DNA from 3 places in the Micromonospora sp. NPDC048842 genome. Region 2 is predicted to be linked to each of the others. Evidence: predicted binding sites of a transcription regulator. Region 2 holds the regulator's gene; each other region holds the start of a gene.
The links. The regulator HrcA, encoded in region 2, represses chaperone genes, less so after heat shock. The targets are predictions, from matches to a motif close to GGTTNGCACNCTCNNNNNGAGNGTGCNAACC.

Region 1 (3,254 bases), on a different contig from region 2:
CAACAGTGCCGTCGCCGGCGTGCCCTGTCCCGCCACAGCGACGAGGCTAGTCGACCGGCTGGCCGAGGCGACGCTAGGCGACCGGCTGGCCGACGAGCACCGTCGGTGCGCCGTCGACCCGGGTGAGCACCAGACTCGCCGCCGCGTCACCGGCCAGCCGCAGGTCTCGCCGGAGCTGCTCCGGGGTGAGCGCCGAACCCCGCTTGAGGATCTCCACCCGGCCCACCCGGCGGTCGCGCAGCAGCGCCCGCAGGCGCTTGAGCGAGAACGGCAGCACGTCGGTGATCTCCAGGCAGCGCGCGTACGGGGTGCGGATCGGCTGGTCGCCGTAGAGGTAGGCGATGCTCGGATCACCCAGTGTGGCGTCCAGTTCGGTGGCCAGCTCGGCCACGAGGTGCGCACGCACCACCGCCGGGTCCGGGTCGTACAGGTAGCGACGCGGCGGCCCGACCGGTGCCTCGGTGGCACCCGAGCCGGTGAGCTGGTGGCGGTGAACCTCAGTGCCCCGCTGACGGTAGAGGGTGGCGCGGCGGGGCACCTCCGCCAGCTCGCCGCACCAGAGCGCGGCCTCGACCAGGTCGCCGTCGACGCCGACCCATTCGGCCTCCGCGCCGGCCGGAATGAGCGCGTGGTCCAGGCCCGGCGCGACCTTCACCACTGTGCGCGGCACCCGCTCGGCCAGCCCGGTGACGAAGTCCCACGGCGGCGAGTAGGCGCGCGGGTCGAAGATTCGCCGCCCGGTGCCGGTGGTGCGGCGGGCCGGATCGCAGAAGACCCCGTCGACCACTGACACGTCGAACCCGGTCGCGTCGCCGCACTCGACAGTGAACAGCTCGCCCAGGCCGGCCGCCTCGGCGTTGGCGGCGGCCATCGTTGCGGTCACCGGGTCGGCCTCCACCCCGTACACCCGGATGCCCGCCCGGGCGGCGGCCAGCGCGTCGGCCCCGAGCCCGCACCCGAGGTCGGCCAGGGTGCGCACGCCGGCCGCGTACAACCGGGCGGCCCGGCGGTCGGCGACCACCCGGCGGGTGGCCTGCTCCAGACCGGGACGGGTGAGGAACATCCCAGCGGCGGCCGAGCCGAACTTGCCCACCCCCCGGAGGCGCAGCTCGGCCTGGGTCAGCGCCGCCGCGGCCAACGTCGGCGGCACCCCGGTCGCGCGCAGCGCCGACGCCGCGACCAGTGGATCACCGCCGGCCAGGTCGGCCGCCGCCGTGAGCGCGGCCGACCCCTCAGGGGTACGCAGCGCCGCCAGCTGATCGAGATCCACCCGGCCATTGTCCCGGCCGACCCGGAAATACTGGCTGGCGGGGCGCGACGCGCTGGCACTCTCCTTGACGGAGTGCTAGCCACGGAATAACCTGCGATTAGCACTCTCACCCTGAGGGTGCCAGCTTCCGGGTCTCGCGACCCGGGTGCGCACGCCAGGCGGACCGGCACCCGCGACGACGGCACCGCCCGGTGGCATGAGGCAGATTGACGCTGGTCAGCCCCGCTGGCCAGCAACGAAACCAGTACCCCAGGAGGGTATGCCCGTGACTACCGCGACCAAGGTTGCGATCAAGCCGCTCGAGGACCGCATCGTGGTCCAGGCGAACGAGGCTGAGACCACCACGGCGTCGGGCATCGTGATCCCCGACACCGCCAAGGAGAAGCCGCAGGAGGGCACTGTCCTCGCTGTGGGCCCGGGGCGCGTCGACGACAACGGCAACCGGGTTCCGGTTGACGTGCAGGTCGGCGACACCGTCCTCTACTCGAAGTACGGCGGCACCGAGGTCAAGTACGCCGGCGAGGAGTACCTGGTGCTCTCCGCCCGCGACGTCCTCGCGGTCATCGAGAAGTAAGCAACCGATCAGTGCCACTGCCCCGGTCCGGCTCGCCGGGCCGGGGCAATGGCGCTTCGAAGGGACATTAATGGCGAAGATCCTGAGCTTCTCGGACGACGCCCGGCACCTGCTGGAGCACGGTGTCAACGCCCTCGCGGACGCGGTCAAGGTCACCCTCGGCCCGCGCGGGCGCAACGTCGTCCTGGACAAGAAATTCGGTGCGCCGACGATCACCAACGATGGTGTGACCATCGCCAAGGAGATCGAGCTCACCAACCCGTACGAGAACCTTGGCGCGCAGCTGGTCAAGGAGGTGGCGACCAAGACCAACGACGTCGCCGGCGACGGGACCACCACCGCGACAGTGCTGGCCCAGGCGATGGTTCGCGAGGGTCTGCGCAACGTGACCGCCGGGACCAACCCGGCCGGCCTCAAGCGGGGCATCGACGCGGCGGCCATGAAGGTCTCCGAGGCGCTGCTCGGCCGTGCCGCCGAGGTCACCAGCAAGGAGTCGATCGCGAACGTGGCGACGATCTCCGCGCAGGACTCCACGATCGGCGATCTGATCGCCGAGGCGATGGAGCGCGTCGGCCGCGACGGTGTCATCACCGTCGAGGAAGGCTCGATGCTCACCACCGAACTGGACGTGACCGAGGGTCTCCAGTTCGACAAGGGCTTCATCTCGCCGAACTTCGTCACCGACCTGGAGGGTCAGGAGTCCGTCCTCGAGGACGCGTACATCCTGGTCACCACCCAGAAGATCTCGGCGATCGAGGAGCTGCTGCCGCTGCTGGAGAAGGTCCTGCAGAACAGCAAGCCCCTGCTGATCATCGCCGAGGACGTGGACGGCCAGGCGCTCTCCACCCTGGTGGTCAACTCGCTGCGCAAGACCCTCAAGGTCTGCGCGGTCAAGGCCCCGGGCTTCGGTGACCGGCGCAAGGCAATGCTCCAGGACATCGCGATCTCCACGGGCGCCGAGCTTGTCGCCCCGGAGCTGGGCTACAAGCTCGACCAGGTCGGCCTGGAGGTGCTCGGCACCGCCCGGCGCGTCGTGGTCGACAAGGAGAACACCACGATCGTCGACGGCGGTGGCCAGAAGGCCGACGTCGCCGACCGGGTCTCCCAGATCCGCAAGGAGATCGAGGCCTCCGACTCCGACTGGGACCGGGAGAAGCTGGCCGAGCGGCTGGCGAAGCTCTCCGGTGGCATCGCCGTCATCAAGGCCGGCGCGGCGACCGAGGTCGAGATGAAGGAGCGCAAGCACCGCATCGAGGACGCCATCGCGGCGACCAAGGCTGCGGTCGAGGAGGGCACCGTGCCCGGCGGCGGCGCCGCCCTGGTGCAGATCCTCTCGGTGCTCGACGACGACCTGGGCTTCACCGGTGACGAGAAGGTCGGTGTCTCGGTAGTGCGCAAGGCGCTCGTCGA
Region 2 (3,254 bases):
ATGCTCCGGCTGCGGCTGGCCAGCGGCCTTCCGTTGGCGGTGCTCGACGCCGCCGGCCGGGCCGGCGCCGAGCGGGCGTTGGCCGGCGGCCTCCTGGCCGCCGACGAGTACGCCGCCGGCCGGGCGGTGCTCACACTGCGCGGGCGGCTGCTCGCCGACGCTGTCGTCCGCGACCTGCTGCCCTGAGTGGCCCACCGCTGCCCGGACCGGGACCGCGGTGATCCGGACCGGCCGGGGGAGCGGCCGGCCCGGTTCACTTGATGAAGTTGGCAGTCATCGGGTAGCGGTACGGGGTGCCCTCGTTGGCCTTGATGCCGGCGATGATCCCGAACAGGATCTGGATCACCACGACGGCGATGCTGGGCAGGAAGAGCAGGCACCAGCTCACGAAGAGCAGCACGAACGCGATGATCGACCAGAGGATCTGGAAGTTCAGGGCGGCGAGGGCGTGCGCCCGGACGGTCGGCGACTGCTGGCCGCGGGCCAGGTAGGCGATCAGCGGGGCGACGAAGCCCAGCGGACCAAAGCTGACCAGCGCGCCGAGCGCGCCGCCGAAGTGCGCGACAAGCGCCCAGGTCTTGTCCTCGTTGGTGGCGTAGCCGCCGCCGGGGCCGCCGTAGGCCCCACCGGCCGGGTAGCCGCCGGGTGGGGGATAGCCACCGGGCGGGGGGTAGCCGCCTGCCGGAGGGTAGCCGCCTGACGGCGGTTGGTCACCGGTGGGCGGCGGATAGCCACCGGGCGGGGGATAGCCGGCTGGGCCGGGTGCCCCGGACAGTGGTGCGGTGGGCGGCTCGGCCGACGGAAACGGGCCTGGGGAGGTGGGCTCCGGCGGGTAGTTGCCGGGGTCGCCCGAGCCGGGAGGGCGAGGAGGTTCAGTCATGGATGTCACGGTAGGTGCCAGTGGCAACGCCGCACCAGAGCGACACCGCCTGGCAGTGTGGGCCGATCGGCCCCACAGGGTGGTGTGGGCCGCACCGAAGGGTGGCCGTTGATCATCGCGTCGGCGGGCCCGCCGACGTAGACTGGCACTCGTTACAGTCGAGTGCCAGGACGGCCCGACCGGCCCAGAGCGCCGGCGGCCGACGTGCGACAGGAGGTGCGGAGGATGGGTCTCGACGACCGGAAACTCGCAGTGCTCCGCGCCATCGTCGAAGACTACGTCTCCACCCAGGAGCCGGTCGGCAGCAAGGCGCTGGTCGAGCGGCACCAGCTCGGGGTCTCCCCGGCCACTGTCCGCAACGACATGGCCGTGCTGGAGGAGGAGGGCTACATCCGGCAGCCGCACACCAGCGCCGGCCGGGTGCCCACCGACCGTGGCTACCGCCTCTTCGTCGACCGGTTGTCCCGGGTCAAGCCGCTCAGCCCGGCCGAGCGCCGGGCCATCGAGCGCTTCCTGGTCGGCGCTGTCGACCTCGACGACGTGGTGCACCGCACGGTGCGGTTGCTCGCCCAGTTGACCAGGCAGGTCGCCGTCGTGCAGTACCCGAGCCTGGCCCGCTCCTCGGTGCGTCACCTGGAGCTGGTGCCGATCTCCACCACCCGGCTGATGCTCGTCATGATCGCCGACACCGGGCGGGTGGAGCAGCGACTCGTGGAGTTGCCCGGGCCGGTGCCCGCCGACGACGTCACCGACCTGCGCCGACTGATCAACGAGAAGCTCGCCAACGCCCGGCTGTCCGAGACGCCCCCGCTGGTGCAGGCGCTGGTCGAGGAAGCGCCGACCGGCCTGCGTCCGACAATGACCACGCTCGCCACCGTCCTGCTGGAGACGCTCGTCGAGCGGCACGAGGAGCGGATCGCGCTCGCCGGCACCGCGAACCTCACCAGGGGCGGCCTGCTCGACTTCCAGGGCTCCCTGCGGCCGATCCTCGAAGCCCTGGAGGAGGAGGTCGTGCTGCTCAAGCTCATCGGTGAGACCGAGCCGAGCACGACCCGGGTGCTGATCGGCGACGAGAACGAGTTCGACAACCTGCGCGCCGCCTCGGTGGTCAGCACCGGGTACGGCCCGGGCACCACGATCGTTGGCGGCCTGGGGGTGCTGGGGCCCACCCGGATGGACTACCCCGGCAACATCGCCACGGTGCGCGCCGTGGCACGCTACGTGGGCGAGTTGCTGGCCCAGAACTGATTGGTCAGGGCCGATGCGGCCGGCTGCGGCCGCCGACCGGCGCAACGCGAGACGAACATGAGGACACGGAACGCAGTGGCCAGGGACTACTACGGCATTCTCGGTGTGAGCCGGGAAGCCTCCGATGACGAGATCAAGCGCGCCTACCGCAAGCTGGCGCGCCAGTTCCACCCGGACGTCAATCCGGACCCGGAGGCTCAGGAGAAGTTCAAGGACATCAACGCCGCGTACGAGGTCCTCTCGGACGACCGGAAGCGGCAGATCGTCGACCTGGGTGGCGACCCGCTCGCCCCGGGTGGTGGCGGTGCCGGCGGCCCGGGTGGTCCCGGAGGCGCCGGCCCGTTCGTCGGTTTCCAGGACATCATGGACGCGTTCTTCGGCGGTGCCGGAGGTGGCGCCCGTGGCCCACGGCCGCGTACCCGCCCGGGCGCCGACGCGATCCTGCGACTCGAACTCGACCTGCACGAGACGGCGTTCGGCGTCGAGGCCCCGATCACCGTCGACACCGCGGTGCTCTGCACCACCTGCTCCGGCGCCGGCACTGCCGCCGGCACGCACCTGGCGACCTGCGAGGCGTGCGGCGGTCGGGGCGAGGTGCAGTCGGTGCAGCGCACCTTCCTCGGCCAGGTGGTCTCCGCCCGGCCGTGCACCGTGTGCCAGGGCTACGGCACCACCATCCCGCACCCCTGCCCCACCTGCGCCGGCGACGGCCGGGTGCGGACCCGCCGCTCGCTGACCGTCAAGATCCCGGCCGGCGTCGAGGACGGCATGCGGATCCGGCTGGCCCAGCAGGGCGAGGTGGGCCCCGGCGGCGGCACCGCCGGTGACCTCTACGTGGAGATCCACGAGCGCCCGCACGACGTGTACTCGCGCAAGGGCGACGACCTGCACTGCCGGGTCACAGTGCCGATGACGGCGGCGGCGCTGGGCACCCGGCTGACCATCAAGACGCTGGACAGCGAGGAGACCGTCGACGTCAAGGCCGGCACCCAGCCGGCCAGCACGCTGCGACTGCGCGCGCGGGGCGTGCCGCACCTGCGCGGCACCGGCCGAGGCGACCTCTACGTCCACCTGGACGTGCGGACGCCGACCAAGCTCGATCCGGACCAGGAGAAGATGCTGCGCG
Region 3 (3,254 bases), on a different contig from region 2:
CACCGGTCGCCTCGTCGCCGACCAGGTCGAGCTTGTCGAAGGCGGTCTTGCCGGCCTGAACCAGCGCGACGCCACCACCCGGGACGATGCCCTCCTCGACGGCGGCCTTCGCGTTGCGAACGGCGTCCTCGATGCGGTGCTTGCGCTCCTTGAGCTCGACCTCGGTGGCCGCGCCGACCTTGATCACCGCAACGCCGCCGGCCAGCTTGGCCAGCCGCTCCTGCAGCTTCTCCCGGTCGTAGTCGGAGTCGCTCTTGTCGATCTCGGCCCGGATCTGGTTGACCCGGCCCTGGATCTGCTCGGCGTCACCGGCACCGTCGACGATGGTGGTCTCGTCCTTGGTCACCACGACCTTGCGGGCGCGGCCCAGCATGTCGAGGCTGGCGGCGTCGAGCTTGAGGCCGACCTCCTCGCTGATGACCTGGCCACCGGCGAGGATGGCGATGTCGGTCAGCATGGCCTTGCGGCGGTCACCGAAGCCCGGCGCCTTGACGGCGACCGACTTGAAGGTGCCACGGACCTTGTTGACCACCAGGGTGGCGAGGGCCTCGCCCTCCAGGTCCTCGGCGATGATCAGCAGCGGCTTGCCCGACTGCATGACCTTCTCCAGGATCGGGAGCAGGTCCTTCACCGACGAGATCTTGCTGTTGGCGATCAGGATGTACGGGTCGTCGAAGACGGCCTCCATACGCTCCGGGTCGGTCATGAAGTAGGCCGAGATGTAGCCCTTGTCGAAGCGCATACCCTCGGTGAGCTCCAGCTCCAGCCCGAAGGTGTTGCTCTCCTCGACGGTGATGACGCCTTCCTTGCCGACCTTGTCCATCGCCTCGGCGATGATCTCGCCGACGGTGCTGTCGCCAGCGGAGATGGAGGCGGTGGAGGCGATCTGCTCCTTGGTCTCGACGTCCTTGGCGAGCTTGGACAGCTCCTCCGAGACGCTCGCGACAGCGGCCTCGATGCCCCGCTTCAGGGCCATCGGGTTGGCGCCAGCGGCCACGTTGCGCAGGCCCTCGCGAACCAGGGCCTGGGCCAGGACGGTCGCCGTCGTCGTGCCGTCACCGGCAACGTCGTCGGTCTTCTTGGCGACCTCCTTGACCAGCTCAGCGCCGATCTTCTCGTACGGGTCCTCGAGCTCGATCTCCTTGGCGATGCTCACACCATCGTTGGTGATGGTGGGGGCACCCCACTTCTTCTCGAGCACGACGTTGCGGCCCTTGGGGCCGAGGGTCACCTTTACGGCGTCGGCGAGCTGGTTCATGCCCCGCTCGAGGCCGCGGCGCGCCTCTTCGTCGAACGCGATCATCTTGGCCATACGGCGTTGTCCTCCTGGACACTCACGGGCCACCCGAGATGTGTGCCCCGGATGGGCCGCCTGGTGTACGCACCTTGGGACGTCGCCACCTGGCGACGACGACGTCCTTCGGCCGGGCCGGATAGCCCGCGACGACCGGCCATGTGCCGCCCCGGCGTCTCCACGCCGGTGCAACCTGGCCCCACCGTCCCGACCATTGGCACTCACGGTATGCGAGTGCCAATGACTTGTTTAGCACTCTCACCTGCCGAGTGCAAGCACGATGCCGCCGCTCAGCCGAGTTCCGCGGCCAGTCCAGCGCTGTTCACCGGTGCCTCATGGGCACGCTGCTCGGCGTACGTCACCAGCAGACCGATCATCTGCGCGAGGTGGGCCGGAAGGGCCAGCACGGCGGTGATCCCGATCACCACCACCGCCCCGGCGGCGGTACCCGGCGAGGAGAACGGATCCGTTCCGAGCGGGGAGGTGCCGATTCCTTCGATGGCACCGGGGATCAGGGTGCCGACGATCACCGCCGCGGCCACCAGGGCCACCCGTCCGAGCAGCAGGCCGAGCCGATCGTGGAACATCCGGAACGATCGACCGATCGGGTTGTGCCGTTCGAAGAGATAGACCGGACCGGCCATGCTCAGCGCGAAGGCCAGGTAGATGCCCGGCAGCACGCAGAAACAGACACCGACGCCGATGAGCAGACTGACCAACAGGGTCCAGCCCCACAGCCCGAGTGCCCGACGCAGGCCGTAGCGCAGCGCGGCCTCCAGGCTGGCAGGCTGGCCGGCCGCCTGTTGGGTGATCACCCAGGTGCCGGCGGCCCACCCGACGGCCTGCACCAACCCGACCACCACGCTGCCGCCGACCAGCAGGACAAGGAGGCTCAGCAGCTCGGCGGCGAAATTGTCCGGCAGCGCGGGGGCCGACGTCGATTCGGCCTGGGCGGCCCACTTCGCCGACGGGTCCAGCCCGAGGGAGACCACCGAGAGCACCGCCGCCGGCAGCACCTGGGTGAGCAGCATGATCGGCACCAACTGCCGCCAGCCCCGGCGCAGCGCTCCCCCGCACCGGTTGAACCAGCCGCCGATACCGGCACCGGGCGGCGTGACCAGGGCGTCGTTCGGGTCGAACCCGTGACCCGGCGGGTACCAGCCGATCGGCGGTCCCGGATACCACGGCTGCCCGCCGTAGGGACCCGACCCGGGCGGGTAGCCCCCGGTGGGCGGGAACGCCCAGCCCTGCGGTGGCGGGGCCGCACCCCAGGCGCCCTGCGCGGGATCCCAGCCGGGCGGCGGACCGGCGGGGCCGGAGGACGGGCCGGACGGGGGCATGTCCGGCCCCCAGCCGGGGGGCGGACCGGCGTGGCCGGGGCCGTCGGCGGGCGAGGACGGATCGGACGGGCCCGGCTCCCCGGACCCGGAGGACGGAGTGTGCGGGGGTGGCTGGTCGGTCATGAACGCTCCTCGGCATCGGCTGGAACGGTTCACGATCTTCCCGGCTGCACGCCCCTGCCGCAGCCCCGACGCACGGGCCGATCGGCCAGGAAGCTCAGCCGATGACGCGTACGTGCTCTGCCTGTGGGCCCTTCTGGCCCTGGGTGATCTCGAACTCGACCCGCTGACCGTCGTCCAGCGCCTTGTAGCCGTCCATCTCGATCGCGGAGAAATGAACGAACACGTCCTGACCGCCGTCGACGGCGATGAAGCCGTAGCCCTTCTCGGCGTTGAACCACTTCACGGAGCCCTGTGCCACTGTGCACTTCCCTCACTCTGCCCGGCGTTGCCTGACTCGGCGCACGGCACGGCCGGGCGCCCCGGACCACCGACTCAGCGATCGATGACCGCCATTGGAGCAGGTGACCGAAATCGCACGCTACACGAGGAGTGACGGCCGCGCACGGCCACAAATCAGACACACTTCGGAGCGTCCCGACCACGCTGACCGGCCGGGT

Region 1: the regulator HrcA is predicted to act here: its motif matches at 1,366-1,396, upstream of groES (co-chaperone GroES).
Region 3: the regulator HrcA is predicted to act here: its motif matches at 1,507-1,537, upstream of groL (chaperonin GroEL).

What each region holds. Positions count from the first base shown of each region.
Region 1 is NZ_JBEZGK010000022.1:103,854-107,107, forward strand. Features, by position in the region: gene ybaK (Cys-tRNA(Pro) deacylase) at 1-36, opposite strand, end outside; gene AB0C19_RS26070 (methyltransferase domain-containing protein) at 74-1,270, opposite strand; gene groES (co-chaperone GroES) at 1,530-1,844, shown strand; gene groL (chaperonin GroEL) at 1,915-3,254, shown strand, end outside.
Region 2 is NZ_JBEZGK010000035.1:24,094-27,347, forward strand. Features, by position in the region: gene hemW (radical SAM family heme chaperone HemW) at 1-186, shown strand, start outside; gene AB0C19_RS31065 (DUF4870 domain-containing protein) at 254-880, opposite strand; gene hrcA (heat-inducible transcriptional repressor HrcA) at 1,106-2,128, shown strand; gene dnaJ (molecular chaperone DnaJ) at 2,204-3,254, shown strand, end outside.
Region 3 is NZ_JBEZGK010000007.1:239,363-242,616, reverse strand. Features, by position in the region: gene groL (chaperonin GroEL) at 1-1,312, opposite strand, end outside; gene AB0C19_RS12935 (hypothetical protein) at 1,585-2,757, opposite strand; gene AB0C19_RS12930 (cold-shock protein) at 2,852-3,055, opposite strand.